One region of the Paenibacillus sp. T2-29 genome, then DNA from elsewhere that is predicted to be linked to it. Evidence: riboswitches for the same ligand, from Rfam matches in the RefSeq annotation. Region 1 holds a riboswitch; each other region holds the start of a gene.

The links. Region 1 has a riboswitch for glycine ahead of gcvT (glycine cleavage system aminomethyltransferase GcvT). Riboswitches for the same ligand answer to the same signal wherever they lie in the genome.
Region 2: it holds a riboswitch for glycine, as region 1 does, so the genes downstream of both, sdaAB (L-serine ammonia-lyase, iron-sulfur-dependent subunit beta) here and gcvT (glycine cleavage system aminomethyltransferase GcvT) in region 1, are expected to answer to the same signal.
Region 3: it holds a riboswitch for glycine, as region 1 does, so the genes downstream of both, ACU1JV_RS18520 (alanine/glycine:cation symporter family protein) here and gcvT (glycine cleavage system aminomethyltransferase GcvT) in region 1, are expected to answer to the same signal.

The regions. Positions count from the first base shown of each region.
Region 1 covers NZ_JBREVE010000011.1:106,984-117,152, forward strand. The annotation lists gene ACU1JV_RS23590 (BglG family transcription antiterminator) at 1-160, opposite strand, end outside; gene ACU1JV_RS23595 (PTS mannitol transporter subunit IICB) at 244-1,722, opposite strand; gene gcvH (glycine cleavage system protein GcvH) at 2,148-2,546, opposite strand; glycine riboswitch at 2,939-3,038, shown strand; glycine riboswitch at 3,039-3,135, shown strand; gene gcvT (glycine cleavage system aminomethyltransferase GcvT) at 3,215-4,315, shown strand; gene gcvPA (aminomethyl-transferring glycine dehydrogenase subunit GcvPA) at 4,439-5,794, shown strand; gene gcvPB (aminomethyl-transferring glycine dehydrogenase subunit GcvPB) at 5,791-7,287, shown strand; gene ptsP (phosphoenolpyruvate--protein phosphotransferase) at 7,416-9,128, opposite strand; gene ACU1JV_RS23625 (HPr family phosphocarrier protein) at 9,121-9,396, opposite strand; gene ptsG (glucose-specific PTS transporter subunit IIBC) at 9,507-10,169, opposite strand, start outside.
Region 2 covers NZ_JBREVE010000014.1:86,646-96,814, forward strand. The annotation lists gene opp4A (oligopeptide ABC transporter substrate-binding protein) at 1-1,301, opposite strand, end outside; gene ACU1JV_RS25750 (ABC transporter permease) at 1,345-2,244, opposite strand; gene opp4B (oligopeptide ABC transporter permease) at 2,282-3,250, opposite strand; gene ACU1JV_RS25760 (ABC transporter ATP-binding protein) at 3,264-4,190, opposite strand; gene ACU1JV_RS25765 (ABC transporter ATP-binding protein) at 4,168-5,199, opposite strand; gene ACU1JV_RS25770 (DUF6359 domain-containing protein) at 5,528-7,132, opposite strand; glycine riboswitch at 7,347-7,461, shown strand; gene sdaAB (L-serine ammonia-lyase, iron-sulfur-dependent subunit beta) at 7,673-8,362, shown strand; gene sdaAA (L-serine ammonia-lyase, iron-sulfur-dependent, subunit alpha) at 8,352-9,251, shown strand; gene ACU1JV_RS25785 (Ig-like domain-containing protein) at 9,363-10,169, opposite strand, start outside.
Region 3 covers NZ_JBREVE010000006.1:285,602-295,770, reverse strand. The annotation lists gene ACU1JV_RS18545 (PTS transporter subunit EIIC) at 52-1,533, shown strand; gene ACU1JV_RS18540 (ABC transporter substrate-binding protein) at 1,731-3,014, shown strand; gene ACU1JV_RS18535 (carbohydrate ABC transporter permease) at 3,047-3,922, shown strand; gene ACU1JV_RS18530 (carbohydrate ABC transporter permease) at 3,944-4,771, shown strand; gene ACU1JV_RS18525 (iron-containing alcohol dehydrogenase) at 4,919-6,091, shown strand; gene ACU1JV_RS18520 (alanine/glycine:cation symporter family protein) at 6,149-7,567, opposite strand; glycine riboswitch at 7,724-7,819, opposite strand; glycine riboswitch at 7,831-7,915, opposite strand; gene ACU1JV_RS18515 (glycoside hydrolase family 1 protein) at 8,084-9,541, opposite strand; gene ACU1JV_RS18510 (LacI family DNA-binding transcriptional regulator) at 9,749-10,169, shown strand, end outside.

The DNA of each region.
Region 1 (10,169 bases):
TTACCTCATGAGCCGCCAACCAACACTCAACTGCGCCAAGTTCCCGATGAACCGTCCTTGTGCTGACATTGATCTTCTCAGCAATTTCCCCGGCCGTAACCTCTTGGGGCTGCTCCAAAAGATACTCTACGATGTCAGATTGTCGTTTCGTAATATTCATAAGCGCATACCGTTCCTTCCCAAGCTCTCATCCCTTCCAGCAGGAAATACAAACTGTATACAGCCGGCCTGACTTTATGGGGATTAAGATTCGGATTTCAGCCGTTCAACCAGCGCTTCGTATTCAGGGCTCTTCAGGAAATTGTCAATGGAAATGTGCTCAGCATTTGGGGCTACCGTTTTAGCCCGGTCTGTCAACGTTTTTTGTGTAATGACAATATCCGCATCCTGTGGAATTTCACTGATTGCCGTATTCGTTACCGTAACGCCCAAGCCCGCCTGTTTCATTTTTTTGCGCAAAATTGAGGCTCCCATGGCGCTTGAACCCATACCTGCATCACAGGAAAAGACAATTTTATTCACCTCGGATTTATCCTTAAGCGTTCGATCCGCGGCAATCTCGGCAGCACGATCGGATGCGCGGTTATCTTCCATTACAGTGGCGTTAGCGCTTGCACCCTTGCTTTGATTTTTCATATCTTTCAGGCGGGATGCAGCTTCCTCCAGCCCCTCTTCCTTTTGCTTACCAGTTTTGAGTAATACTGCGGCAACCGCAAAGGATACGACCGCAGCTGCGATCACACCGCTCAGCATCGGCAAATATCCGCCTTTGGGTGTCATCAGGAAGTAAGCAATGATACTGCCTGGTGAAGGAGCAGCAACCAGTCCGGCATCTGTCAACATAAAACAGAAGGTTCCAACAACGCCCCCTGCTATAGCAGCGAGAATCAGAATCGGCTTCATCAAAATATAAGGGAAATAAATTTCATGAATCCCGCCGAAAAAATGAATAATGACTGCACCAGGAGCAGACGACTTCGCAGAGCCTTTACCGAACAGGCAATAGGCCAGCAAAATACCGAGTCCCGGGCCAGGATTGGATTCAAGCATGAACAAAACGGATTTTCCTGTTCTTGCAGCTTCCTCCAGCGCAATCGGACTCAATACTCCATGATTCAGTGCGTTGTTGAGAAATAATACTTTTCCGGGCTCAATAATGAGATTGACAAGCGGCAGTAGCCCTGCGTTCACGAGGAACTGTACCCCTGTCGACAACACTTGACTGATGGTTTGCACGACCGGGCCGATCGCCACATGCGCTAGTAATGCTAGAATGGCACCGATAATCCCAGCCGAGAAATTATTGACCAGCATTTCAAAACCTGATTTGACTTTGCCCTCAATGGCCTTATCGAACTTCTTCAATATCCATGCAGCCAGCGGACCAGCTACCATCGCGCCCAGGAACATCGGGATATCGGCCCCCACAATGACCCCCATCGTCATAATGGCACCGATCACACCTCCACGCTGTCCGTGAATCATCGTGCCTCCCGTGTAACCGATCAGCAGTGGCAGCAAATAATTTTTCATCGGATCAACCAGTTGTGCAAAACCCTCATTCGGGAACCACCCGGTCGGAATAAAAAGGGCCGTAATTAATCCCCATGCGATAAAGGCTCCCATATTGGGCATAACCATACCGCTGAGAAAGCGGCCAAAACGCTGTACGGCGACACGAGCGCCACCGTTTGAACTGGACTTTGTGTCCACTGTGCTCATATTCATATCCTCCTTGTGAGTAAATAGCATCACTACCTTTTCTTAAAATTCATACTAAATGACAGCGCTATCTTCATCAACGAAATGAAAACGTACTTTCGTCATGAACGTTGATGACAACATTTAAATTTAAAGTAACGACAAGGCATTATACCTGCATAATTCTTCTTAATATGGCCGATAACAATAGAAATTAGTCGAAAAAACACTGTTGTAAATCTACACAATTTTATAGTGATGCTCTCTTCTAAGTCTGAGCAAACAACGTAAATACGTCTTCTAAAAGACAACAAAAAATAGCCGCTATGTCAGGTCATAGCGACTATTTTATACAAAAACTGAGCGGACTAACGATGCTCTTATTTAATTCAATATCCATATAAAAAATCAGAATAAAGCGCTATTATTTCATGCTGTATTGCTCATTATTGCTCATCCGAAATCAACTGCTCGTACTGCTCCGCAGACAGCAACTTGCCCAGAGCTTCCTCGACACCATTGCTCATCTCTACTTCGATCATCCAACCCTCTTCATAGGGTGATTCATTCACCAGCTCAGGTGTACTTTCCAGAGCTTCATTTACTTTCAAAACGGTTCCCGTCACCGGAGCAAAAAGATCGGATACGGTCTTCACCGATTCAATTGTACCAATCTCCGTCCCCTGTCCAATCGTTGTTCCCGCCCCAGGTAATTCCACAAAAACAATATCACCCAATTGATGCTGTGCAAAGTCTGTAATGCCGATCCGCAACGTCCCATCCACTGTGCGCTGAACCCACTCATGTTCGTCTGTATACCAAAGTTGCTGTTTCACTTCACTCATCCTGCTTCGCCTCACTTCCACATGAATAAAATGCTTTTGATCACCTGTATTAGACAAGTTAAGATTATGACAACAAGAACATCCATGTCAATAATACTAACAAAAATACTTCATACCAACCTATATAGCATAGTCTATCAAAAATAATAACTTGTAACAAACGCTTACATATCCTTATTTATACATTAAATGTTTTTCATATTGTTTCATATGACATTTTTATTGACATTTTGAATGAATTTGCGTATTAATGGGTTATAGTAATTGCTTTTGAAAATACCTCGACAACTGCAAACGCGGATGAACGCGGAGGGAGAGACTACCAAAAATATTCGCATCGCTGTTGTCGTTTGTGAGACAGTTGGGCACGCGAATCGGATCAAGTTGTTATCTGCAAAACCGGGTAACATACCGTTGATCCAAAAGGTAGCGCCGAAGGAGTAAACTTGCATTGCAGGTGAATCTCTCAGGCAAAAGGACCTCTGCCGGACGCATCTCTGGAGAGCATCCGTGAAAAGAGCGGATCACCCAAGGGGAAACCTGGTTCACACCGGGGTAACTTTCTGGTATCAAGGACAGAGCTGAAAGAAGAGTATGGACTGCCGTCTATACGTTTCTTTTAGCCTGTCTTTTTTGTTTAGCCGATTACACTGGATAGGAGTGAAAAAATGTCTAATTTGCGAAGAACACCACTATATTCGTCCTACGGGATGCAGCCCGGGGTTCGTTGTATTGACTTTGGCGGGTGGGAACTCCCCGTTCAGTTTAGCGGCATTCAAAAGGAGCATGAGGCCGTCCGACAACGTGCAGGTTTATTCGATGTATCGCATATGGGCGAGTTCTTGGTTGAAGGCAAAGAAGCTGAGGCTTTTTTGCAACAGGTAACTACGAATGATGTCAGCCAGTTGGAACCGGGCCAAGCACAATATTCACTCCTGTGTTACCCCGATGGAGGCGTAGTGGATGACTTGCTTGTATATTGCAAAGGACCAGAGCGCTACATGCTCGTTGTGAATGCCTCCAACATCGACAAAGATTGGGATTGGCTCATACGCCACGTACCAGCATCGGTTCATCTGGAGAATGTGTCTGATGCGATAGCATTGCTGGCATTACAAGGACCGGAAGCAGCACGTATTGCCGCAGCCGTGACAGATACAGATATTACGAATCTGGTATCTTTCCGATTCCATGAGAACGTGCAATTGTTCGGAGCAAAAGCACTTGTCTCGCGAACTGGATATACCGGCGAAGACGGTTTTGAATTTTATATCCCTGCTGAGGAAGCACCCGCCGTGTGGGATGGTTTGCTTCGTTGCGGTGGATCGTATGGACTGATTCCCGCTGGACTTGGTGCTCGCGATACGCTGCGCTTCGAGGCACGGCTACCGTTGTACGGACAGGAGTTATCTGCCACAATTTCACCGCTTGAGGCTGGGTTAGGTTTCTTCGTCAAGCTGAATAAAGGAGATTTTATCGGCAGGGAAGCACTGCAACGTCAAAAAGAACAAGGAATTCCTCGCAAGTTAATCGGGCTGGAAATGATTGACCGCGGTATCCCGCGCGCTCATTATCCAGTGTTCGCTGAAGGTCAACACATCGGTGAGGTCACAACGGGTACTCAATCGCCCACCTTGAAGCGTAATCTGGGGCTGGCCCTGGTGGACAGTCGTTTTAGCACCCTATCGACACCGCTGGAGGTCGAAATTCGTGGTAAACGCCTGCGTGCGGAAGTGGTCCCAGCCCCCTTTTATAAACGGCTACGCTGATCTTAATCCTCTTCATTCTAAAAAAGCGATCATGTCAGATGTAAAATTCTGGATTTTCCAATTACGACTATGTATTAGCTAATTTACTATCTAAATTTTGCTTTTCGAAAGGAGCCAGAACCTATGAAGCAACATCGCTATCTCCCCATGACCGAACAAGACCAAACTGAAATGCTGCGTGTGGTGGGCGTATCATCCATTGATGATTTATTCAGTGACATTCCAGAGGCTATTCGATACCAAGGGGAACTCCCTCTTTCCTCTCGGCTCGACGAAAGAGCCTTAACCCGCCACATGACCGAGCTGGCCGGACGAAACGCCAATACAGATACCCATGCTAGCTTTCTTGGTGCAGGTATTTATGATCATCATATTCCATCCGTTATCCAACACATCACCTCACGTTCCGAATTTTACACAGCCTACACCCCCTATCAGCCGGAAGTAAGCCAGGGCGAGCTGCAAGCCATTTTTGAATTCCAGTCGTATATTTGCGAATTGACAGGTATGGCGGTAGCTAATGCCAGCATGTACGATGGGGCTACAGCTCTGGCGGAAGCGGGCTCATTGGCCGCTTCCGCCACGCGTCGTAAACAGCTTATCGTATCAAGGTCTGTCCATCCAGAGGCACGTCAGGTATTGGCAGCCTATGCACGCGGATTGGATTTGGACATTGTGGAAATCGGCTGTTCGGATGGCGTAACGGATGTCGATGCGCTAGCCACGGCCGTATCGGAACAGACGGCGGCTGTTTTGATCCAAAATCCCAACTTTTTCGGAGCCGTGGAAAATCTGAAGCCGATGGCTGACCTCATCCATGCGCATCAAGGGCTTATGGTTGTTAGTGCCAATCCACTGGCACTAGGCTTGCTAGAGACCCCTGGTAAGCAAGGCGCGGATATTGTTGTAGGAGACGCGCAGCCACTTGGGATCTCATCCTCCCTCGGTGGTCCGACCTGCGGTTACTTTGCCGTTTCCCAGGCGCATATGCGCCGTATCCCTGGACGTATCGTAGGCCAAACTACAGACCGTAACGGCAAACGCGGCTTCGTACTGACCTTGCAAGCGCGGGAACAGCATATCCGCCGCGAAAAGGCCACGTCTAACATTTGCTCCAATCAAGCGTTGCTCGCTTTATCTGCATCTGTATATTTGTCTGTCATGGGTAGACAGGGGATCAAGGAAGTAGCCGAGCTAAATTTGCATAAAAGCCGTTATGCGTTAGAGCAATTGATGAGCTTGAAGGGCGTATCTACCTCGTTTAACGCACCAACCTTTAATGAGTTTGCCCTTAAACTGCCTGAGGGTACAGATATGAGCAAACTCCAGGCCGAGCTGCTAGCTGCCGGATTTATCGCTGGCTACGATTTGGGCCGGGACTATGAGGAACTTGCTGGTCACATGCTGATTGCCGTGACGGAGCAAAGAACCAAAGAAGAGATTGACCAATTTGTACACACCTTGGGGGGATTGCTATGACACACACCGGACAGGATCAGAAACAAGAACTGTTAAAGGAACACGATCAAACGCTCATTTTTGAATTGAGCCGTCCGGGTCGCATCGCTTATTCCCTTCCCGATTGCGACGTTCCCCGTCGCCCGGTGGCAGAGCTTTTGCCGGATTATGCGCTGCGCAGCGAACCTGCGGCATTACCCGAGGTATACGAAGTAGATGTTATTCGCCATTATACCGCCCTGTCCCAGCGCAATTTCGGCGTCGACAACGGATTTTATCCGCTTGGCTCGTGTACGATGAAATACAATCCGAAGGTGAATGAGGATGTTGCCCGTTACGCAGGCTTTGCTAAAATTCACCCATATCAGCCGGAGGATAGCATCCAGGGGGCTATGGAACTGCTGCATACGCTCCAAAATGATCTGGCTGCGTTGACCGGCATGGATGCCGTTACGCTTCAGCCCGCTGCTGGCGCCCATGGCGAATGGACCGGGCTGATGATGATCCGCTCGTACCACGAAGCACGTGGCGAGCGACGTACCAAGGTGCTCGTGCCGGATTCCTCGCATGGAACGAACCCCGCCAGTGCAACCGTCGCGGGTTTCGAAACAGTCACCCTTCCCTCCACCCCTGAGGGGCTGGTGGATCTGGATGCGCTCCGTCAAGCCGTAGGCAACGACACCGCTGCGCTCATGCTGACCAATCCGAACACGCTCGGTCTGTTCGAGAAGCAAATCACTGATATTGCTGCGATTGTACATGACGCAGGTGGCCTGCTCTACTATGACGGCGCAAATTCCAATGCTATCATGGGGATTACCCGCCCTGGGGATATGGGCTTTGATGTGGTGCATCTCAATTTGCACAAAACGATGAGTACTCCGCACGGTGGAGGGGGCCCGGGCGCTGGACCTGTCGGCGTAAAGCAGCGACTGATTTCCTTTCTGCCCAAGCCGCTTGTCGTACGTGATCCGCAGGGTATGTACCGCTGGGATCGGGAGCAGGGAGATTCTATTGGGCGGGTCAAAGCCTTTTATGGCAACTTCGGCATTCTCGTTCGTGCCTATGCCTATATCCGCAGCTACGGTCCTGATGGCTTGAAGCGAGTGTCCGAATGTGCTGTACTCAATGCCAACTACATGATGCATCGGCTGGCTCCGCATTTTGACCTGCCTTATCCTGGACATTGTAAACACGAATTTGTCATGTCGGGACGAGGCTTGAAGAAGTTTGGAGTGCGCACGCTTGATGTAGCCAAACGGTTGCTTGATTTCGGTTACCATCCACCTACCATTTATTTTCCGCTGAATGTAGAGGAATGCATCATGATCGAGCCGACGGAAACAGAAAGTAAAGAGACGCTTGATGCTTTTGTCGACACTATGATTCATATTGCGCGCGAAGCCGAGGAGAACCCTGAGCTGGTGCTCAATGCCCCCTATACCACTCCAGTCACGCGCCTGGATGAAACCACTGCAGCTCGTAAACCTGTGCTGAATTGCGCATGTAGTTAAGAATAAATTCAACCCAACAATCCAAAGCATACAAAAAAGCCGGTATCTGTTGAGATACCGGCTGCTGTATGTATACAGCAATTTTTGTTGGAAAAAGATATAACCTTTGAAAAATGTGATACCCTTCCTTATGCTTCGATGCTTTGAACCAATTCAACAACCTGCTCAGCTGTTTGCATATCCAGAGCTTTTGCAGCCAATTTCTCCATGTCCGCACGGGACAACTTAGAGATTTGACTACGTGCTGGCAGAATGGAAGTTGCGCTCATGCTGAACTCATCAAGTCCCAGACCCAGCAGCAACGGAATTGCTGTGGTGTCTCCTGCCATTTCACCACACATACCAACCCAACGTCCTTCACGGTGAGCAGCATCAATAACCATTTTCACCAGACGCAAAATAGATGGGTTATATGGTTGATACAGGTAAGAAACTCGTTCGTTCATACGATCTGCTGCCATGGTGTATTGAATCAGATCGTTAGTACCGATACTAAAGAAATCCACTTCTTTTGCGAATTGGTCAGCCAATACCGCTGTGGAAGGAATTTCTACCATGATGCCCAGCTGAATTTCTTCAGATACGGATACACCCTCGGCTACCAACTTTTCTTTTTCCTCCAACAAAACAGCTTTAGCTTCACGGAATTCGTTCAGCGTAGCAATCATTGGGAACATAATGCGCAGGTTACCGTGTACACTTGCACGCAACAAAGCACGCAATTGAGTGCGGAAGATATCCTGGCGATCCAGACACAGACGAATAGCACGGAATCCGAGGAACGGATTCATTTCTTTCGGCAGATCGAGATAAGGAAGTTCTTTATCTCCACCGATGTCCAAAGTACGGACTACAACCGGTTTGCCTTCCATTCTTTCCAGAACCGTTTTGTAAGCTGTGTACTGTACATCTTCGGATGGGAGCTTGTCGCGTCCCATGTACAAGAATTCCGTACGGTACAAGCCAACGCCTTCTCCACCGTTGTCCAGAACACCAGCTACATCGTTAGGCGTACCAATATTGGCTGCCAGTTCGACATGGACACCATCAACGGAAACCGTAGCTTCGCCACGCAGCTTACGCCACTCTTCGCGTTGCTTGTCATATGCCACCTGTTTAGCGCGGTATTCCGTAATGATTTCTTCGGTAGGATTCACGAATACATGACCATCCAGACCATCGACGATAATCAAATCGCCGCTTTTAGCTTGAGACAATATATTTTTCGTTCCTACAACAGCAGGAATTTCTAATGAACGAGCCATAATAGCCGAGTGCGAAGTGCGTCCACCGATGTTCGTTGCAAAGCCTTTAACAAATTCACGGTTCAGCTGAGCTGTGTCGGAAGGTGTCAAATCTTCTGCAAGTACAATCGTTTCTTCGGCAATTTCTGCAGGGCTGACAAAATGAACACCAAGCAGATGATTAAGCACCCGTTTGGTTACATCACGCATGTCCGATGCGCGTTCTTGCAAATATGCACTTTTCATGTTTTCAAACATGGAAACAAATTGTGTAGCTACTTCATTCAAAGCATAGTCAGCATTGAGCTGCTCGTCTCTGATTTTAGCTTTAACCGGATCGATCAATTCAGGATCATTCAGGATGAGCAGGTGAGATGCAAAAATTTCTGCTTTTTTCTCACCCAGCTCCCGAAGCGTTTTCTCCTTAATCGATTCCAATTCGGTTTGAGATTCTGCCAAAGCCGCATCCAATCTTGCGATTTCAGCTTCAACATCACCAACCGCGCGTCTCTCTACAGCGTAATTCGGATGCTCCAAGATAAACGCCCGGGCAATGGCTATGCCTGCCGAAGCGGCAATCCCGGAAATTTTAAGCATGAACTTCGCCCAGCCCTTCGTTAACGATTACATTTTCAAGAGCTTTCAATGCTTCAGCAGCTTCAGCGCCTTCGCAGATAATGTTAATAGTATCCCCTTGTTCCAGACCCAGAGACAATACACCCAGAATGGATTTCAAAGTTACTTTTTTACCGTTAGCTTCGGCGAAAGACTCAGCACCGCTGAATTTGTTAGCTGTATTTACCAGCGCAGTTGCAGGACGTGCATGGATACCGTCTTCATCCGTGATTCTAAAAGTTGTTTGCATAATTTGTTCCTCCCACTTTCCTAAAGATAATATTTGTTTACACGCAGTATACCGGGCAGATGACCAGGCGGCTTAAGCCGCCCAATCAACTAATCCGAAACACATAGAGTTTATTTTATCGTAATTATACCATCTTCGCCAGCCTTCAATACTCCAGTTTTGTTTAAAGTTACCGAAGAACCTTCTGGAAGGTTGGTAAAAATGACAGGTGAGATGATGGATTTAGCGTTGGCTTTCACATATTCCAGGTCTACTTTCATGATCGGTTGACCAGCTGACACAAGATCGCCTTCGTTCACCAAAACGTCAAATCCTTGACCTTTAAGCTTCACTGTATTCACACCGATATGAACAAGCACTTCTTTACCACCATCGGATTGAATACCAACCGCATGCTTGCTTGGGAATACATTGAATACTTTACCATAGACAGGAGAAACAATTGTTCCATCATTAGGCACAACTGCAAAGCCATCACCTGTCATACGCTCTGCAAATACTGGATCGGGAACTGTCGAGATGTCAACCAATTCGCCGTTAACTGGCATCACGATATCTTCCACAACAATCGTTTGCTTTTGTTCTCCGGCTTCCTTTTCCTCTTGTGGAGCTGGTTCTGAAGGCGCAGGTGCAGGTGTACGTCCTGCCATGATATCAGCCATTTGAGTTTTAATCGTATCGGAACGGGTACCGAAGATCGCCTGTACATTGTTACCCACTTCCAGGACACCTGAGGCGCCAAGTTGTTTCAGACGAGCTTTGTCAACGTTTGA
Region 2 (10,169 bases), on a different contig from region 1:
TCCTTGCCCTTAGGGTCTTCACGGTATCCATCTCCATTGGTATCCACATATCCTGCCTCGTCCAGCAGCTTTTTCGCCTTGTCTGGATCATACGCAATGCCCTTCGCATTCACATCATGGTATCCCTTGAAGGCGGGCGGGATCAGGGATGTCGCAGGAGTCCGAAGCCCATGATAGAGCTGCTTGCCAACCTGCTCATTATTCAGCGCGTAGCCAAGGGCCTGACGCAATGACTTGTTCGCCAACTTGGCGTTCGGGTCCATAATATTTAGACTCTTGGCCTGATCGAATTTGCCCAGCTTAAAGCCTACATAACTATAAGATAATTCCTCCTGACCGAGAAACTGTACATTTTTCGGATTACTGGCCTCATTGTAACGGGTAGTCGGATAGCTGGCCCAATCGATTTCTCCGCTTTTCAACGCCTCAGTAATGACATTCGGATTCACAACCTTCAGATGAAGGCCATCCAACTTGGGCGCACCGCGGAAATAATCTTCATTTTTGACGAATTCCACAGATTCACCTGTGACCATAGATTTAATTTTGAATGGCCCATAGCCAATCGGATTTTTACGGACAGGGTCAGATCCAGCCATATCCTTTACGGGAATGTTGCGGAATACCTTCTTCTCCAGTGGTGTGGACCAAAGTCCCGACTTTACCGAAGGATTAGGTTCCTTAAAATGAATGGTAACCTCTTTCTCATTCAGCACCTTGATGCCAGAAATGGTTTTGGCCTTGCCGGCGTGATAATCTTCCATACCTACAATGTTGGTCATAAAACTATCATAACGTGGACCTTCATAGTCTTTGTGGCCGATCACTTCATAGGAAAAAGCATAGTCTTCTGCCGTTACGGGATTACCATCCGTCCAGTTCAGTTTGGGATCAATTTTGACAGTCACCGCCTTATTGTCTGCGGAAAAGGAAATCGTCGCCGCTCCTTTATCGTCAATATTCAGATTGGAATCAATCGAAAACAGGGAAGGGTAGAAAAACTGGAAGACTTCAAAATCCGGATTTCCATCATAAAATACAGGATTCAGAATACCTTCAAAAGGGGTATCGGACACGAGTGCATAATTGATGATGCCGCCCTTAATCGGGGGGTTATCGTTCTTGACCGCCTTTGCCAGCGCAGTCGCATTCACCTGCTTGCTGTCTGCCCCTGATCCACCTGTACCGTCAGACGATTTTGCTCCATTCGAAGCGGAAGGCGAGCCGCTGCATGCAGCCAAAGAAAGCACCAAAATGGCAGATAGAACAGGCAGAATTCCTTTTTTCCAGCGTTTAACCATTGTAAACCCCTCCTTGTTGTTGTCCTTATCCTTGAATTTCGGTTTAACCCAATCGTTGTTTGGCATCCGTGGCACGTTTGAGCGCCTGACCGATAAAGTTGATTGCCAGCATTAGCACCAATATAAGCAGTGAGGCAGGCAACCACATCCACCAGTTGTTCTGCAATACATCCGGGTCATTCGCATAACTCACCAGTGTCCCCAAGCTCGGAGTAGATTCCGGCAAGCCAAAGCCGAGATAGGAAAGCCCGGTCTCGATCCCGATATTTCCCGCAAGACTGAGCGTCAGATTAACAATCACAACAGAGCTGAGATTGGGCAGCACACCCAACCAGATGATCTTCCAATTGGGTGTGCCAAGGGTTTTGGAAGCCTGCACGTAGTCCAGTTCCCGCTCAGACAGCACCTTGGCCCGGATCAGGCGCGCTTTTCCAATCCATAAAAAGGCAGTCATAATAAAAATAAAGGAACCTATGCCGCTTTTGGGCACAATGCTGACAAATACGATAACCAGCATCAAGAATGGAAGCACCAGGATAAAATCAATGATTCGCATGATGATGTTATCAACCAGTCCTCCATAAAACCCAGCCAGTAAGCCCAGCGTCAAGCCGATGGCGGCGGATAACAAAGTAATCGTAAAGCCAATGGTAAAGGAATTGCGGGCCCCAATGACCAGCTGGCCGAATATATCCCTGCCCGCTCGGTCCGTACCCAGCCAATGCACCGAACCGGGAGCTTCGCGGATCGCACCCAAATCGACCGTCGTGACTACATCCTGATTGACAAACAGGACAGAGGCATATATAAAAATCAAGAACAGAGCCACAAATCCAATGGAAATCAAGGCCATTTTGTCACGTACGAGTTCACGACGCAGTACAGACCAGCTAGACGGTGATTTACGAATGATTTCCGGCGAGAAGACTTCCTCCACCTGCATAGACACCATAATCCCTCCTTTTCTCTAGACTTGTTCTCTATTCAATTCGAATGCGGGGATCGACCTTGCTTAGGATGACATCAGATAAAAGGGTCCCTAATAGTGCCAAGAAGCCGGAGATCATGACCAGTGCGTTCACAACTGAAAAGTCCCGTTGGGTGATGGACTGAAGAAATAGCTGGCCCAACCCCGGATAACCAAAAATAGATTCTAGGAAAACGTTGCCCGCAATCACACCCGTCAGGTCGTAGCCCAAGAAAGCAGCAATGGGTAATAAAGAGTTTTTGAAAATATGACGGGAATAGATCTTTCCTTCGGGTACCCCCTTGGAACGCGCCGTTTTCACAAAATCCTTCAGACGTGTGTCAATGACCTCATTGCGCAAATACTGAATCGTAGCCGTTGTACTGAGTAATGCGCCTGTAACCGCCGGTAGAATGAGGTGATATGACTTATTCACGTAATATGACCATGTCCCCGGCTCTACACCTACATCCACACTGCCGCTGGTTGGAAACCAGCCAAGCCTGAACCCAAACACGTACAACAACAGCAATGCGAGTATAAATAGAGGTGTCGCAAAGCTGAGATAGGTATACCCGACCACGGTTTTATCCAGCAGACTATGCTGATAACGACCGCTGAGTACTCCCAGCGGAATGGCGATCAGATACGTTAGAACCAGAATCACAACACCCAGAAAGAACGTGTTCCCCAAACGACTGCCAATCAAATCAGTAACGCTAATTTTATGTACATAAGATTTGCCCAGATCCCCATGAGCAAGCTGGACGAGCCAGTTCCCATACTGCACCCACACCGGGTCATTCAATCCCAGTCTTTGCCGCTGTTCTTCCAGTGCAGCCGGATTTAGATTGGGAGTTGAAGTGATGAGCCCTGTCAGGGCATCCCCTGGCATAGCCTTAGCTAGGAAAAATATAAGCACACTCAGTGCAAAAAGTTGAGGGATCATAACCAGCAGCCGGCGCATTGTAAATTTCCACATATTCTGTCCCCCCTTATGGTAGCGCGACTTGATGGGATGAACTTACTGACTTTAGTGCAAACGGCTTTCCACTCGCATCTAGATGTTTGGGCAGCTCTGACTTGTAAGAGGATAAAAGCTTTTGCCTTTTTTGAGCATTTTCCAGCCGTTTCGCAGGATCGATACTGGGAATGGTGGCAATAAGCCGCTGGGTATACAAATGCTGTGGACACTCATATATATCTTGCTCGCTCCCCTGTTCCACTAAGCGACCTCGGTACATGATGCCGATTTGGTCACACATATGGCGGATAATCCCCAGGTCATGACTAATGAACAAATACGTCAATTTGAACTCCCGCTGCACATCCTTCATAAAATTAAGCACCTGTGCCTGCACAGAAACGTCAAGCGCTGATACGGGCTCATCTGCAATAATCAGTTTTGGGTTTAATGTCAGCGCACGCGCAATCCCGATCCTTTGCCGCTGTCCCCCGGAAAATTCATGCGGATATTTGTAGGCCGCATCAGCGTTCAAGCCAACCTTTTCCAGCAGCATCTGTACTTTCCGCCGTTCTTCCTCATTACTCAGCCTTTCAAAGTTTCGCAGTGGTTCAGCAATGACATCCAATACGCGCTTGCGCGGGTTAAGCGAAGAATAGGGGTCCTGAAAAATCATCTGAATGTCTCTACGCAGCGGATGGCGGTTATTACGACTCAGAGCCGTAAGATCCTTGCCATTAAAAAGAATCTGTCCGCTCGTCAACTTATTCAGGCCGATAATCGTTCTTCCTGTCGTCGTCTTTCCACAGCCGGATTCTCCTACTAGCCCGTATGTTTGGCCTGCCTCTATGCTGATCGACACGCCATCCACTGCTTTTACCTGGTCAACGACACGCTGGAAAAAACCGCCGCGCACCGGATAATGAACCTTCAAATCATTTATCTCTAGTAGTGCCATGAGCAGCCTCTCCCTTTGTCTCATCTTCAAAATGAAAATGCTGGTAACATGTACAGCGGACCCAATGGCCGGGAGAAATTTCACTTAATCGGGGATGGTCTTCATGCATTCTCTGCTGAATCCAAGGAATACGCGAAGCAAAGCGACAGCTATTGCGAGGAATATCTTGCAATGAGGGAACAATACCACCGATGACATGCAGCGGTTCTCCCTTGGTATGCGATCCCGGCATGGAGGCTAGCAAGGAACGCGTATACGGATGCTGTGGATGCCGAAATAATTCAAAAACATCTGCGCTTTCCACGATTTCTCCGGCATACATGACCACCACACGGTCGGCTACTTCGGCCACAACGCCAAGATCGTGCGTAATCAGAATAATTCCGCTTCCGGTCTCCTGTTGAAGCTGTTTGAGCAAGTCAAGAATTTGCGATTGAATGGTTACATCGAGCGCAGTCGTCGGCTCATCTGCAATAATAAGAGAGGGTCGGCAAGCTATGGCAATCGCGATCATCACACGCTGGCGCATCCCTCCTGAAAGTTCATGCGGATACTGTTCATACACACGTACGGGGTTGGGTATATCCACGCTTTCCAGTAACTCCAGTACACGTTCCCTTTTTTGCTTCGTAGATAGGGACGTATGATAATCGAGATTTTCCTCGATCTGCTTACCAATGCACATTAACGGGTTAAGTGCTGTCAGCGGGTCCTGAAAGATCATGCCAATGCCCGCTCCGCGGATTTTATTCATTTGCCCTGAGGAGAGACGGATCAGATCCGTGCCTTTAAAAAGAACCTTTCCTTCGACACGTGTTCGCTCCATGTCATGCAGTTGTGGGATCGAAAGCGCCAGCGCGCTTTTGCCACAACCGGATTCTCCGACTACAGCCAGCACTTCATTGGGATTGACCGTCAGATCCAGATGGTCGACTGCGGGGTGATATTGATCCTTGATGCGAAAAGATACGGATAATCCTTTAATCTCCAACACGGGTTTGATATTCAATGCGCGCTTCCTCCATTCTCCATGGTCTTGTCCCGCTTATTCTCACCATGTTTGATGTTTAAAACCTCTCATGAACATTACATACCGTTTTTGTCGGAATAATTTGAATACATCCTATCACCAGTATATGGATATATCAATTAAGATTATGCTATCAACATCATTTAAAAAATCAATGATCCAGCAGTAGCGCGACTTTCCTGGCACAAAATGTAATCAAATAACCAACCACAGGTTAATTTTCATCACAAAAAAGCCGTTTGATCCCCTACAGAGGATCAAACGGCTAACTAGCACCCAACCACTCACACTGAATTCTTTACGTTTATTACGAAGCCGCTCCATAAGAGCCCGACTTGAACGTTTTTGGATCGTACCATTTGTAGCCTGCTGCTGGAGCAGACCAAGGCTCGGGTTGCGGTTCTGTGGAAGCCGCAGGCTCCTCAAACGGCAGAAGCTTCGTCGGTTGATCCAGCGTTAAACCTGCCACATCGGATAATTTGGTGTAGTCCTGCTTCCACGCAAGCCATTGGACCGTTTGCACCAGGAAGGTGGCATCGTCCACTTCCTTGAAACCATCATATGTCTTTTTCGACTGTCCGTTTTCTTCACGCGCATATTTCGGTGTAGCATCTTCTACAGGGGATGAATCACCGATAAATGCTGCCTTGCCTTGACCCACCTTGGAGATCGCAGCATAAGGCCCTTCCGCACGGCCTCCACCGTTATAGACACCTTGGTCTACAGCATTACCCCATTTTTTCGTACCTGTAGGGATATAGGCAATTCCTTTGGCTTTGGTAGGATCAATAATAGCCAGCGTAGATCCCGCATGCATGGCAATCGAGCGTACACCCTTGGTAATGCCAAAGGATTGATCTGCGGTTACAATGTCCGTAGCATTCACGTCGCCAAGCGCATTATAACGGAAACGAACACCAAAGTTGGTTGCCAGCCAATCGGAGCTAGTTAACCCCTGCATCGCCGGTGATGCTGCTTCTTCTGTAGTCATCCCTTTGGCCGGATTAGTATAGGCTCCACGACGGTAGCCATTCATAACCTCAGAGGAATCCCAACGGTTTTTGTTACGGTCCGCATTATAGTGGTCGGAGATGAAGAAGACACTTCCCCCGTTATTCACATATTGCAGCAGGGCAGCCTGCTCGGATGCCTTAAAGGCAACATTCGCCTCACCGATGATGAACACATCATATTGGCGCAGCTTATCATAGGTTATGGCCTGTTCTCCATAAGTAAAAGGAATGGGACGGTTCAGTTGGTCCACTGTAAAACCTACATTACGCAATCCATTGGCAAAGTCGGAGAAGGCGCCTTCAATGACCCAATCTGCTGCCCCAGCCGTCTGTGCGTGTGTATTATCGAACAGCACCTTTTTGCCTTTGCCATCCGGCAGTGTAGTACCGGGTTGACCCGGGTTTCCAGGTTCAGGTTCGCCAGGTTCACCTGGTTCCCCCGGCTCGCTTCCGTTCACCAGTTCAACAGTGCTTGGACTTTTCACTCCACCAAAATTATTGTAGGTGCCAAGTGTACCCGTCACACGGATTTTGCTGCCAATCAGCTCAGGATGGCCTGTTAGCCCAAATTGCCCTCTGTACGCTGATGTCAGCTGTACATCCAATAGATTAGACGTGCTTCGTTCATTGGCCTGGTCGGCAATCAGTACGTTAAAATCATTCGCAAACGGAGAAGAAAAATTAGCCGTTTTCGATCCGGTAGCATGTCCGACGATGTAACCTTCCACCGTCACTGTGCCTCCACTGCCTTGGCGCTGGAGTGCCTCGGCTACTGTCAGTGCTCCCTCCGCTTTGACCTGACCGAATGGAACGAAGATCCCGATCAGCAGCGATACGATCGCTGCCAGATGCAGCACCCCTTTCAAGCGTGAACCTGTGAACCGCAAGCCTTTTACCATACGTCAATATCCCTCCTATAATTTCATAAATGTAATTGTCCTCTATCAGATTAGCTATCAATCTTCTAATTCCTTCCTGATTTCATCCATAATTATGTAAATTTTATTCTTATTTATCGGAAACTCGCTTGTTTATGTAAAAATTGAACCCTGCGATTGACACCGAGCACAGCATACATTACGCTAAGAAAGATATGTAGAACGGTATACGCGAATGAAGATGACGGGAGAGTCTGTCCAGGGGCTTACACGCTGGCGGCACCGAAGGAGCAAGACGCCAACACCCGGCTGGCGGATAATCTCTCAGGTCCATGTATCGTCATCTGACGCAACTCTGGAGAGAGCGCAAGCCACCCAAGGGGTAAGGCGGTAAGGACACCGCACGAAACTCTCAGGTAACGAGGACAGAGATAAGGGAAACTTCCTTATCCTGTCCTTTTTTGCGCTCACATTGTACGTCAGCATTAGGAACCGTCATAGCCGCGCAAAAACGCGGAAATACCATATACTATGGTACTAGAACATACAGGGGGCCACACCATGCGTTTCAAAGATGTATTTTCCATTATCGGTCCGGCCATGACCGGACCTTCCAGTTCACACACTGCAGGCGCGGTGCGGCTTGCACGCGTTGCCCGTCACTGGCTCGGGACGCAGCCTGACCGTGCCCGCATGACACTGTACGGCTCCTTCGCCGACACATACAAAGGACACGGTACAGACCTGGCGCTCATCGCAGGACTGCTCAATTACGATACAGACGACCACCGAATTCCAGATGCCGAGCAATGGGCGGAGCAGGCCGGGATGATCGTGGAATTTGCCGTCAGCGGACTACCCGCCCCCCATCCGAACACCGTCCGTTTTGAGCTGTGGAAGGGTGAGGATCAGCGTACACTGCTGGGTTCCTCCATCGGCGGTGGCAGCATCCATGTCCAGCAGCTCAACGAATTCCGAGTCAACCTGACCGGAGAGCTGTCTACGTTGGTGCTTCTTCACTCGGATAAGCCCGGTACATTAGGTGCGGTGACTTCAGCGCTCGGCGCTGCTGACATTAACATTGCCTATATGCACGTGGATCGCAAAGGTCGGGATGGAGAAGCACTTACAGCTATCGAAACGGACAGTCCTCCTACGGCTGAATTAATCGCAAAACTACAATCCTTACCACATATGTACGAAATTAAAATGATTAATTTGAAAAAAGGAGCTGAATCTGATGCGATTTAGCCATCTGCATGAAATCAGCGCTATATGCGCTGAGGAATCCACCACGATTGGCCGCCTGATGATTCAAGAGCAGGTACAAGAGACGAATACAACGGAAGAAGAAATCTTCCGCCAAATGTCTGATTATTATGAAGTCATGAAAGAGGCTGTTCATCGTGGTCAGACGCAAGACACCGTATCCCGCAGTGGATTAACGGGCGGCGACGGCAAGCGCTTAGCCGAATATCTGCGGACAGGGGAAACCTGCTCCGGCGATGCCTCCGCGCTCGCCATGGCTTATGCGCTCTCCGTGTCGGAGGTTAATGCGTCCATGGGGCGCATTGTCGCCACGCCCACTGCAGGTTCATGCGGAGTCATCCCCGGTGTGTTCATTAGTGCGCAGGAGCGGTTCGGCTGGGATGATGAGCATATGGTGCACGGCTTGTTCTCAGCCGGAGCCATTGGCTACGTCATCGCCAACAATTCCTTCATTTCCGGCGCGGAGGGAGGCTGTCAGGCTGAGATTGGTTCAGCCATCGGGATGGCCGCTGGCGCTATGGTCGAGCTACGCGGTGGCACACCTGAGCAGGCTGTTCACGCCGTAGGCCTAGCGCTCAAGAACACGCTCGGCCTAATATGCGACCCCGTCGCCGGACTCGTCGAGATTCCGTGTATCGTGCGCAACGGGCTGGGAGCCGTGACCGCACTTGCCGCAGCGGATATGGCTTTGGCGGGTGTGCGCAGCGCCATTCCGTCTGACGAAGTCATTGACGTGATGCTTGAAGTCGGCAGCGCAATGCCGTCAAAGCACCGCGAGACCGCCAAAGGCGGCTTGGCCCAGACCCCCACTGGCAAGCGTTTGACCGAATCCCTTACTCGCAACACATCGGTCAAAAAGGATAAGCCATAATTGGGGTAACCTCCTCTGTATTAAGAAGCGAGTACGTCCCTTAAAAATAAAAGAGCAAGCATGCCGTCCCTAGACGTATGCTTGCTCTTTTTCTTTTCAGTCGGTTACAGATTACTGAACGGTTACCTGTACCTTCGTCATTTTACCAGCATATTTTACTGTAATTACAGCTTTGCCCTTACCCTGTGCTTTAATGTTACCGTCTTTGACGGTCGCAACGATAATTCTGGATGAGGACCAGACAGCCGGCTTGGAAACATCCTTCTCCGACTCATCCTTATACGTGGCTGTAGCCGTAACCTTAGCCAGCTGCCCTGCCTTCAAAGTCAAGGCGACTTCGTCCGTTTGCAGATATTTAAGCGTATCAACATCAACAGGCACGCTGATCACCTTACCGCCGAACTTCGCCTGAATGTTAGCTTTACCGTAGCTGACCGCGGTAACCTGACCCTTTTTGACGGTGGCTACCTTATAATTGGACGTTTTCCATTCAGCTTGAGTTGTAACATCCTTTTCTTTACCATCACTGGATTTAACCACAATCGCAATCGTTTTTTGATCCCCGGATTTCAGTGATAACGCAATGGCATCCGCTTCAATCTTTTGCGCTACGTCTACTTCTACCGTAAATGTAATGGTTTGCTTGCCATATGAAGCAGTGATCGTTGCCTTACCGCTAGCATTAGCTTTGATCAAACCTTCGCTAACTTCAACTACTTTTACATTGCTAGTAGTCCAAGTGGCGTCCTTGGTTACGTCTGTTTTTGTACCGCCACTCTTAACGCCTGATACTTTCAGCTGCTTCGTTTCCTGAGCACCGAGTGCAATTACGCGCGAGTCTGTTTCCAAACGGTCTACAAGGCCCACTTGTACGTTTATCGTCAGTTTTTTGCCGTTATAGGTTGCGGTAATAACCGC
Region 3 (10,169 bases), on a different contig from region 1:
TTTCAGGATGAATACGACACTCCCAAACTTGATGAAGAAGGGAAGAATGTTATGCTGAAATTTCTACAAAAAATCGGCAAGTCGTTAATGCTTCCAGTAGCTACTTTACCCGCCGCAGGGATCTTGCAAGGGCTAGCTCTCATTAATTATGAAACGGACATTCCGCTTGGTCCTGGAGTCGGTGGATTTCTGAATCATTATGTCACTCCTTTTCTGAACGAAGGAGCGGGTGCCATCTTCGGCAACCTGGCGCTCATTTTCTCGATCGGTGTTGCCATTGGCCTGGCAGGCGACGCGGTAGCCGCACTTTCGGCAGTCATTGCCTACTTGGTGCTGACCCGTATTTTGGCGGCCGTACCGGGTATATTTGCGTATATTCCAGACGACGTCAAGCTGGACATGGGCGTATTGGGTGGTATTTTTATCGGCGGATGGTCTGCTTACCTGTTCAAAAAATATCACAATATTCAGCTTCCAGATTGGCTTGGCTTTTTTTCGGGCAAACGTTTTGTCCCCATGATTACCGCCTTCACGACCATGATTCTAGCCATTCTGCTCGGCATGATCTGGAGTCCGATACAAGATGGAATTGCAGCCTTCGGCAACTGGATTGTCGGCTTTGGCGGAATCGGGTCAATGGTGTTTATGATTGCCAATCGGCTGCTGATCCCGCTCGGTTTGCATCATGTGTTGAACTCGATCGCATGGTTTCAAATTGGCGACTATACCAATGCTGCAGGTGAAGTTGTTCATGGTGATCTGACGCGTTTTTTTGCAGGTGATACATCGGCAGGTATGTTCATGTCCGGCTTCTTCCCCATTATGATGTTCGCTCTGCCTGCGGCGGCTCTCGCATTCATCCATACGGCCAAACCGGAAAAACGTAAAGCTGTCGCTTCCATCTTTATTGGTTCTGCGCTAGCATCGTTCCTGACCGGAATTACTGAGCCCCTCGAATTTTCGTTTATGTTCATTGCACCATTGCTTTACGGCGTTCATGCTCTGCTAACAGGGCTGAGCGGTCTGGTCGTATACCTATTGGATGTCAAACTCGGCTTTTCTTTTTCAGCAGGTCTCATTGACTATCTGGTCAATATGAAGCTCTCCACCCATCCATTGCGAATGATCCCGATCGGGCTTGTCTTCGCCTTCGTGTATTATTTTCTATTCCGCTTCATCATTCTCAAATTCAACCTAAAGACTCCCGGGCGTGAAGACGATGTAGATGACAATCTCCTATCTGAGGCTAACGAATCCATACCCCACGGAAAGGCAAGCACCCTATCCGACACTCAGTCCAGTCATGCAGACAAGGTCCTAACCTACCTCGGCGGTTCAGACAACATCCAAAGCATTGATGCCTGTATCACACGGCTACGCCTTGTCGTCAAAGACGACAAAGTGGTTAACGATCAAGCTATTAAGCAGCTCGGAGCGTCAGGAATTATCAGGCTTGGGAACGGTACCCTGCAGGTTATTTTCGGTACTCGGTCCGAAACTCTGAAAGATGAGATACAACGATTGATGTCATGAAGCTAATCTCCTGACTTAAACACGTGCGATCTTCCTATAACAGACGCACGTGCTTTTTTTATGGATAAACGTTTCAAATTTTTTGTTTTTGGTTAAGGCAATGCACATAAATGGGTAACAGCTTCATATGATGGAGCTAAACCATTTTACAACTTGTTCAGTAGGCAGATTATTCAGACAGCAAGGAGGGAAATGATGTGAAGACAGTACAATGGCTGATATTATGTCTTGCTTTTCTCACTATGATTAGTGGTTGTAGTGGGTCCCTGTCCTCTGAAGGCCAATCATCTGAAACTAATTTGTCAAACGGAAAAAAGATAACGCTTATATTATGGTATTGGAATCGTTCTATTGACGATGAATTGCTCGCCCAGGCGGAAAAACAGTTCCCCGACATTGAATTAAAAACTCAAAAAATAGGCGGTGACTTTAAAGCCAAACTGAAGACAACGCTCGCAGCTCGTTCCGGTGAACCAGACATCGTAGCTCTGAACGACTGGATGGTGGAGCTGTTCCCCAGTGCGGATCGTTTTTATGATTTAAGGGAACTCGGAGCAGACCGCCTGAAGGATCAATATTTGGAATGGAAATGGAATCAGGGGATCACTCCTGATGGTAAAATGATTGCATTTCCTATGGATACTGGGCCCACCGCCCTCTTCTATCGTAGCGACCTGTTTGAACAGGCGGGCTTACCTAGTGATCCTGAACAGGTCAGTTCCTCTATCCGTACATGGGATGATTACATGGCAGCCGGAGAACAACTTCGTCAGAAATTCGGAAGTCGTTCGTTTTTGGCTGATAATATTGTAAACGTTTACAATCAAGTGCTTGCTCAGCATACGAACCTATACTTCAAGCCGGACGGAAGTTATATCGGCAATCAATCTCCTGACATCCGCCTAGGCTGGAAAACCGCTGTGGATTTCCATAGGAAGCATCTGCTCGCCAATGCGGATGGCTGGACTCCCGAATGGAACGCTTCGGTCAATAACGGTAAAATCGCCTCGTTCGTAGGGGCAATCTGGATGAAGCAAGTTCTCACAGAGGCTGCACCGGATACAGCAGGCAAATGGAGAGTCGCTCGGGCTCCTGGAGGAGACGGCAATCTGGGAGGTTCTTTCATCTCTATCCTCAAATCCAGCCAACATCCCAAAGAAGCCTTTGAAGTCCTGACCTGGCTGCAAAACCCGGAACACCAACTGGAAGCCTACCACAAAATCGGGCTGTTCCCATCCACTCCCGGCGTCTATGACGATCCAGTCATGGAGACACCCGAGCCTTTCTTTGGTGGTCAGGCCACTGGTCTCATTTTTGCCGCCTCCGCACGTCATGTGAAAAGCAGTTATTTCGGCGAGCGCTATCCTGTCATCCATGGCATAGTGACCCGCCGCCTTTCCAATGTGGCCAAACAAGATGCCGATCCCGACGCATTATGGTCGGAAACGATGCAACGAATTGAACGGGAATTACAGCGGTAAAATACAAAATCCAAAAAAGGCGTGTGGACAATATGCTGAGAGAAATCTGGAAGCACCGGGCCGTATATGTTGCGATCTCGCCATTTTATCTGCTGTTTGCCATCTTTGGCTTGTTTCCGATTGGTTTTTCATTGTACCTGGCGTTTCACAAATGGGACGGGATCGGAGACATGACCTATAACGGTTGGGGTAACTTTCGTTACCTTGTGACAGACACCGAATTTTGGCAGGCTGTAGGCAATACGTTTGTGATCTGGGTGTATGCCACGATTCCAATGCTACTTCTAGCCCTTATTGTTGCCTTTCTGCTTTATGCCCCTTTTGTGAAATTGCGCACCTTATGGCGAGTTGGATTCTTCCTGCCCAATGTGACGTCTATTGTTGCTGTTGCCATCATCTTCGGCGCCTTATTTGCCAACAATTTTGGATTTCTCAACTATCTTCTGCAGCTTTTGGGGCTACCTATGATCCAATGGCTCAATGTGCCGTGGGGTATCCAAATCGCCATTTCTTCCATGGTCGTCTGGAGATGGATGGGTTACAACGCCATCATCTATCTGGCTGGACTCCAGAGTATTCCGCATGTGCTGTATGAGGCCGCCAAAATAGACGGCGCAACCGGAGCGCAGGCTTTTTTCCGCATCACCATTCCCATGCTGCGCCCAGTTATTTTATTTACAGTCATTACGTCCACCATCGGCGGTATGCAGCTCTTCACTGAGCCACAGGTTCTGGTCGGTAATGACGGCGGTTCCGGGGCAAGTGGCATGACCATCGTTTTATACTTGTACCGCGAGTCGTTCATCAACAACTATTTTGGATATGGTGCTGCCGTCGGATGGGGCATGTTTCTCATCATTGCTGTATTCTCCATCATCAATTGGAAACTCGTTCAAGGTAAAAAATAACGATGGAAGGAGCGTCACAACATGATGCAGACACGTGCAAAATCCATTGTTCTATATGCCGGGCTGTTGGTAGGTATCATCCTGTCGATGTTTCCGTTTTACTGGCTGATCGTCATGGCGACCCGTACAACCTCAGACATCTATCGTTTTCCGCCACAATTGTGGTTCGGTAGCCACTTCCTGGATAACATAACGAGAGTATTGCAGCAGATTGATTTTGCTGGAGCTTTTTTTAATACCCTTTTTGTAGCCAGTTCTGTTACCGTATTGGTGCTGTTTTTTGATTCACTGGCTGGTTTTGCATTCGCCAAGTTTGATTTTCCGGGCAAAAAGGGGCTATTCGTCATACTGCTTGCAACAATGATGGTCCCTTCACAACTTTCGCTCGTCCCCTCCTTTGTCATGATGGCTTCCTTTGGATGGGTAGGTACGTTCAAAGCGCTCATCATCCCAGGTATGGTAAATGCTTTCGGTATTTTCTGGATCCGCCAGTATGCAGAAGAATCCATTCCCAAAGAGTTGCTGGATGCGGGGCGTATGGACGGGTGCAGCTTTTTTCGGCTGTACTGGAATGTAGCACTGCCGATTTTAAGACCTGCGTTCGCTTTTCTCGGCGCATTTACCTTTATAGGAGCTTGGAATGATTACTTATGGCCGTTAATCGTTTTAACGGATGAGCGCAAATTTACGCTCCAGATTGCATTGTCCCAGTTGAACGGGATTTACAATACGGACTATGCGATGGTCATTGCTGGCACCCTGCTGGCTGTACTCCCTCTTATTATTTTGTTTCTTTTTATCAGCCGCCAGTTTATTTCCGATCTTGCCGCTGGAGCGATCAAAGATTAGCTTCACTTGATTCCCCTTATTCTTTTCATGTATAATTGTTAATCGTCATTTCAAATAGCTTACATGGCCAAGTCAGATATTAACGAGCTAGTCAAGATAAGAGATTACAATTTGAACATGAACTATGAACCGAGGGGAACCTTCCAGATGAACAAATTCACATATTATAATCCCACCAAATTAATTTTTGGAGACAATCAAATTGAACAATTGCAGCAAGAGCTGTTGAATTACGGAAAAAACATTTTGCTGGTATATGGAGGCGGAAGTGTTAAGCGAAATGGTTTGTATGAACAGGTATTAAACGCGTTAGAGCCTCTGCACCTCAACATTCATGAATTGTCGGGCGTTGAACCCAATCCGCGCTTGTCTACCGTTAAGAGGGGCATCGAGATTTGCCGAAATGAAAAGATAGACTTCCTGCTTGCAGTGGGCGGCGGAAGCGTTATTGATTGCACCAAAGCCATCGCAGCAGGGGCTGAATATGACGGCGATGTGTGGGATATTATCAACAAAAAACATATGCCAACCCAGGCTTTGCCCTTCGGTACCATCCTTACACTCGCCGCCACGGGTTCGGAAATGAATCCGGATTCTGTCATCACCAGCTGGGAAACGAACGAGAAATACGTGTGGGGCAGCGCGGTGACGCATCCTAAATTCTCCATCTTGGACCCGAAAAACACCTTTTCTGTGCCACGTGATCAGACGGTTTATGGCATGGTGGATATGATGAGCCACGTCTTTGAACAGTACTTTCACAATGTTAAAAATACACCGCTGCAAGACCGTATGTGCTTTTCCGTGCTGCAAACCGTGATTGAAACGGCACCTAAGCTGCTGGAGGATTTGCACAACTATGAGCATCGCGAAACGATATTATATGCCGGGACGATTGCCCTGAACGGTACGCTGCAAATGGGCTACTTCGGGGATTGGGCTTCGCATACCATTGAACATGCACTATCTGCTGTATATGATATTCCTCATGCTGGCGGTCTAGCGATTCTGTTTCCCAACTGGATGAGACATACAGTGGATCAGGATGCTGCACGCATGAAGCGGCTGATGCTCAGTATGTTCGACTTGGACACTGTAGGTAAAACTGACAGAGAAATTGCCTTGGAAGGTATTGACTGTCTAAGTGCGTTCTGGACAAGTCTTGGTGCCCCTTCTACCCTGGCCGATTACAACATTAATGATGAACAATTGGAAAACATCGCAAGCATTGCGGCCCGTGAAATGGAGCACGGAGGTTTCGGTAATTATCAAAAGCTGAAACAGGAAGATATTTTAGCTATTTTGCGTGCATCGTTATAACAATTAAAAGGGAGTGTCCTCAAGCCTGTGATGGCTGAGAGCACTCCCTTTTATTATTTATGAATTGATCGTTTGTCCTTTTTCTTCTACTTGGATAGCCGCCCCTACATTGGCACCTGCAAGAATGCCCTTTTTCTTATTAGGATACAAAGAATTCATATAGGTTCGGGTTTCTGCAACGACAATGCCTGACAAGCCGAGCAGTGCAATCAGGTTTGGAAAAGCCATCATTGCGTTAAAAATATCTGCCAGCAGCCAAATCGCATCCAATTTAATGAACGCGCCCCCGCCAACCAGTACAATGAACAGATAACGATAAGGCTTGATCCACTTGACCCCAAGCAAGTATTCAACACAGCGTTCTCCGTAATAGTTCCAGCCGAGCATGGTGGTGAATGCGAACATAATCAGGATGATGGTGAGCAGTTCTGCTCCCAGCGGAAATGCACTGGAAAATGCTTGCTGAGTCATCAAACCTGCATCGGTAGGCCCGCTCCACACCCCGCTGACCAGTAGCGTCAACCCGGTCATCACACAAATAACCATCGTATCAATAAACACACCCGTCATGGAAATCAGCCCTTGTTCCGCAGGCCATTTGGTTTTGGCAGCTGCGGCTGCAATCGGTGCGCTTCCCAATCCAGCCTCATTGGCAAAAATACCTCTGGCTACCCCGCTACGCATGGCCAGCATAATCGTAGCTCCTGCAAATCCACCCGTTGCCGATGTAGTTGAAAATGCCGAATGAAGCACAAGCGCGATTGCGGCAGGAAGCTGGTCAGCAAACCGAATCAGTACAATAATACAAATCAGTACGTACAAGCCTGTTTTAAAAGGAACGACCTTCGTCGATACCTTGGCAATGCTTTTGAGTCCTCCAATGGTGACAAGAGCTGTAAGGACAGCAATAGTCAGTGCCGTTACAATCGGCGGAACGCCAAAACTGTTTTCAGTGGAAGATACAATCGCCTTGACCTGAGGAAATGTTCCGATCCCGAACAACGCTACCAGCATCCCCGAGAAAGCAAACAGCATCGCCAACGGTTTAAAGCGGCGTCCCAGGCCTTTTTCAATATAATACATCGGGCCGCCGGAGAATTGTCCATTCCGATCCTTCACCCGGTATTTTACCGCAAGTACACCTTCCGCGTATTTCGTCGCCATCCCAAAGAAGGCTGCAACGACCATCCAGAACAAGGCACCCGGCCCGCCCAGCTTAATGGCTGTCGCTACGCCGACAATACTTCCTGTACCAACGGTAGCCGCCAGCGCCGTACTCAAAGCCGCAAAGCTGCTTACATCCCCGCTGCCTTCATTCGGGGCCTTACCGATGAGCTTGATCGCCAGAGGCAGGCGGAATACCTGCAACATTTTTAGACGTATGGTCAGCCATAACCCCGTTCCCATGACAAGGACGATGAGAGGCGCCCCCCATATCCAACTGCTAATCGTTTCTAACACATGTACCAAATTCATTTCAACCCGCTCCTCCAGCATATTAGAAAACAAAAAAGAGTCAAATCCGTTGATTCGACTCCTGAAGAGGTTAAAGGCACGAAAAATAAACCATCTGGTGCAGGATTCTACCTCTAAAAAGCTCATAAAAGCCTAGGGCACTCCCTGTCACAGGTTATTCGCGTCTCTGTCCTTTTGCCTGAGAGTTTAAGCAGATGATAATCTGCGGTGCACCTTCGGCGCCCAATTAAGGGTCTCTCCAGAGTTCTGTCCGTTTACGGTCCCTGCTTGTTGCTGTAAATCAGCTTAAGCACCTGAGAGTTTTGCCCCTTCGGTCGGAACTTTCGTTCCATCTCCCGCAAACATCAACCAGACATATGAAATTTTTATTTATTATACAGAAAACTTTCAGCGTATTACAAGTGAAAAATTTGTGAAGCCCTCTGACAAATCAATAGGGTGTCTATACAAAAAGCGGGTACAGCAGATTGCATCCTAAGGATTTTCTCTGCTGTACCCGCCCAAAACGATATAGAATTACAATTCTTCACCATTGGTTGCTATCACATTTTTATACCAGTTAAATGAGTCCTTTTTGGAGCGTTGGAGCGTTCCGTTACCGTCATCATCCAAATCAACGTAAATAAATCCGTAGCGCTTGGACATTTCGGAAGTAGACATGCTCACAAGGTCGATAGGACCCCAGCTGGTGTAACCAATCAGATCAACACCGTCAGCAATGGCTTCCTTCATTTGGGCAATATGCTGACGCAAGTAATCAATGCGATACGTGTCATGCACAGAGCCGTCCTCTTCTACCTTATCGTACGCACCCAGGCCATTTTCCACGATGAACAGCGGCTTTTGGTAACGGTCATAAAACGTATTTAGTGTAACACGCAGGCCGATCGGATCAATCTGCCATCCCCAATCGGAGGACTGCAAATACGGATTTTTCACACCGCCAATCAGGTTCCCTGCTGCCTTTTCTCCTTCTGGACCTGCCGATACGGTCAAGGTCATGTAGTAGCTAAATGAGATAAAATCAACCGTATTATTTTTCAAAATTTCAGCATCACCGGGTTCTGTCTGGATCACAATATTATTTTCTTCAAAATAGCGGTTCATATAGTTGGGATACTCCCCACGAGCATGCACATCCGTAAAGAACAGGTTCATTTGATTTTCATGCTGTGCTTTCAGAATATCCTCTGGGTTACACGTATGTGGGTAGCTTTCAATGCGAGCCAGCATACAGCCGATCTGAGCACCCGGAATGATCTCATGTCCCCGTTTGGTCGCCAGTGCACTTGCTACAAATTGATGGTGCAATGCTTGATATATCGCTTGTTGTTTGTTTTCTACACGGTCAATAACCACACCGCCGCCTGTAAACGGACTCATAGTCATGACATTGATTTCGTTAAAGGTCAGCCAGTATTTTACTTTATCCTTATAACGTGTAAATACCGTTTCGGCATATTTTACGTAATGATCTACGACTTCGCGTCCCAACCAGCCATTATACTTCTGTGTCAGACCTAGCGGTGTTTCATAATGTGACAATGTTACCAACGGCTCAATACCATACTTGCGCAGCTCATCGAATACTTTGTCATAAAATTGCAATCCTGCTTCATTCGGCTCGGCATCATATCCATTCGGGAAAATCCGCGACCAGTGGATGGACATCCGGAATACTTTAAAGCCCATTTCTGCAAACAAAGCAATATCTTCTTTGTAGCGGTGGTAGAAGTCCACACCTTCACGCTTTGGAAAACGGGCGTTTACCTTTCCTGCCAAGATGTCCTCCAGTCGTTCAGACGAAATTTCTATAGCATGATCGTTTTTACGTTCTGCCTTAGGTACATAGGCTATCATGTCTGCGCTGGACAGGCCTTTTCCATCTACGTCAAAAGCACCTTCCAATTGGTTGGCTGCAGTTGCCCCGCCCCATAGGAAGTTTTGCGGGAATCCTTTTAGCGTCTTCGTCATGGTATGAAAACCTCTTTTCTTATCTAATGTTTTCACTCTAGTCAATAACCATCAGGTGCTGCAATGCGAATCAATAACTAACGGTAACCGTTATCCTTTGAAATGCACCGATAGATGCTTTAAAATAGACGTAATGCCCTCATAAACATCCTAATTGTTGTAACGCGTTTCATGTCAAGTATTTTTTCTTAGGTGAGGAGAAGCATCATGTCGAATCTTGATCAAATTGCAAAACTGGCGGGCTTTTCCAAAGCTACGGTATCCAGAGTGTTAAATCAGTCCCCCCATGTAAGCCACGAAACCAGAACTAAAATTTTAAAAATCATGCAGGAATTGGATTATGTTCCTAATCGGAATGCGATTTCTTTATCCAAGGGCCAAACGCTTCAGATTGGTATCATCACATCAACTATTAATGAAATTGTTCTGGCATTTCTGGACAGCTTTGTAGAAATCGCAGGACAATATGAATTTCAAACCATTATTTATACTTCGGGAGAAGACAAAAAGAAAGAGCTTCAAGCTTTCGAGGATTTAAAAAGAAAAAGAGTCGATGCGCTGGTCATCATTTCCTGCGTGAATGACACTGATTTTTTGAGTACTTATTGCAAATATGGACCGATCGTGG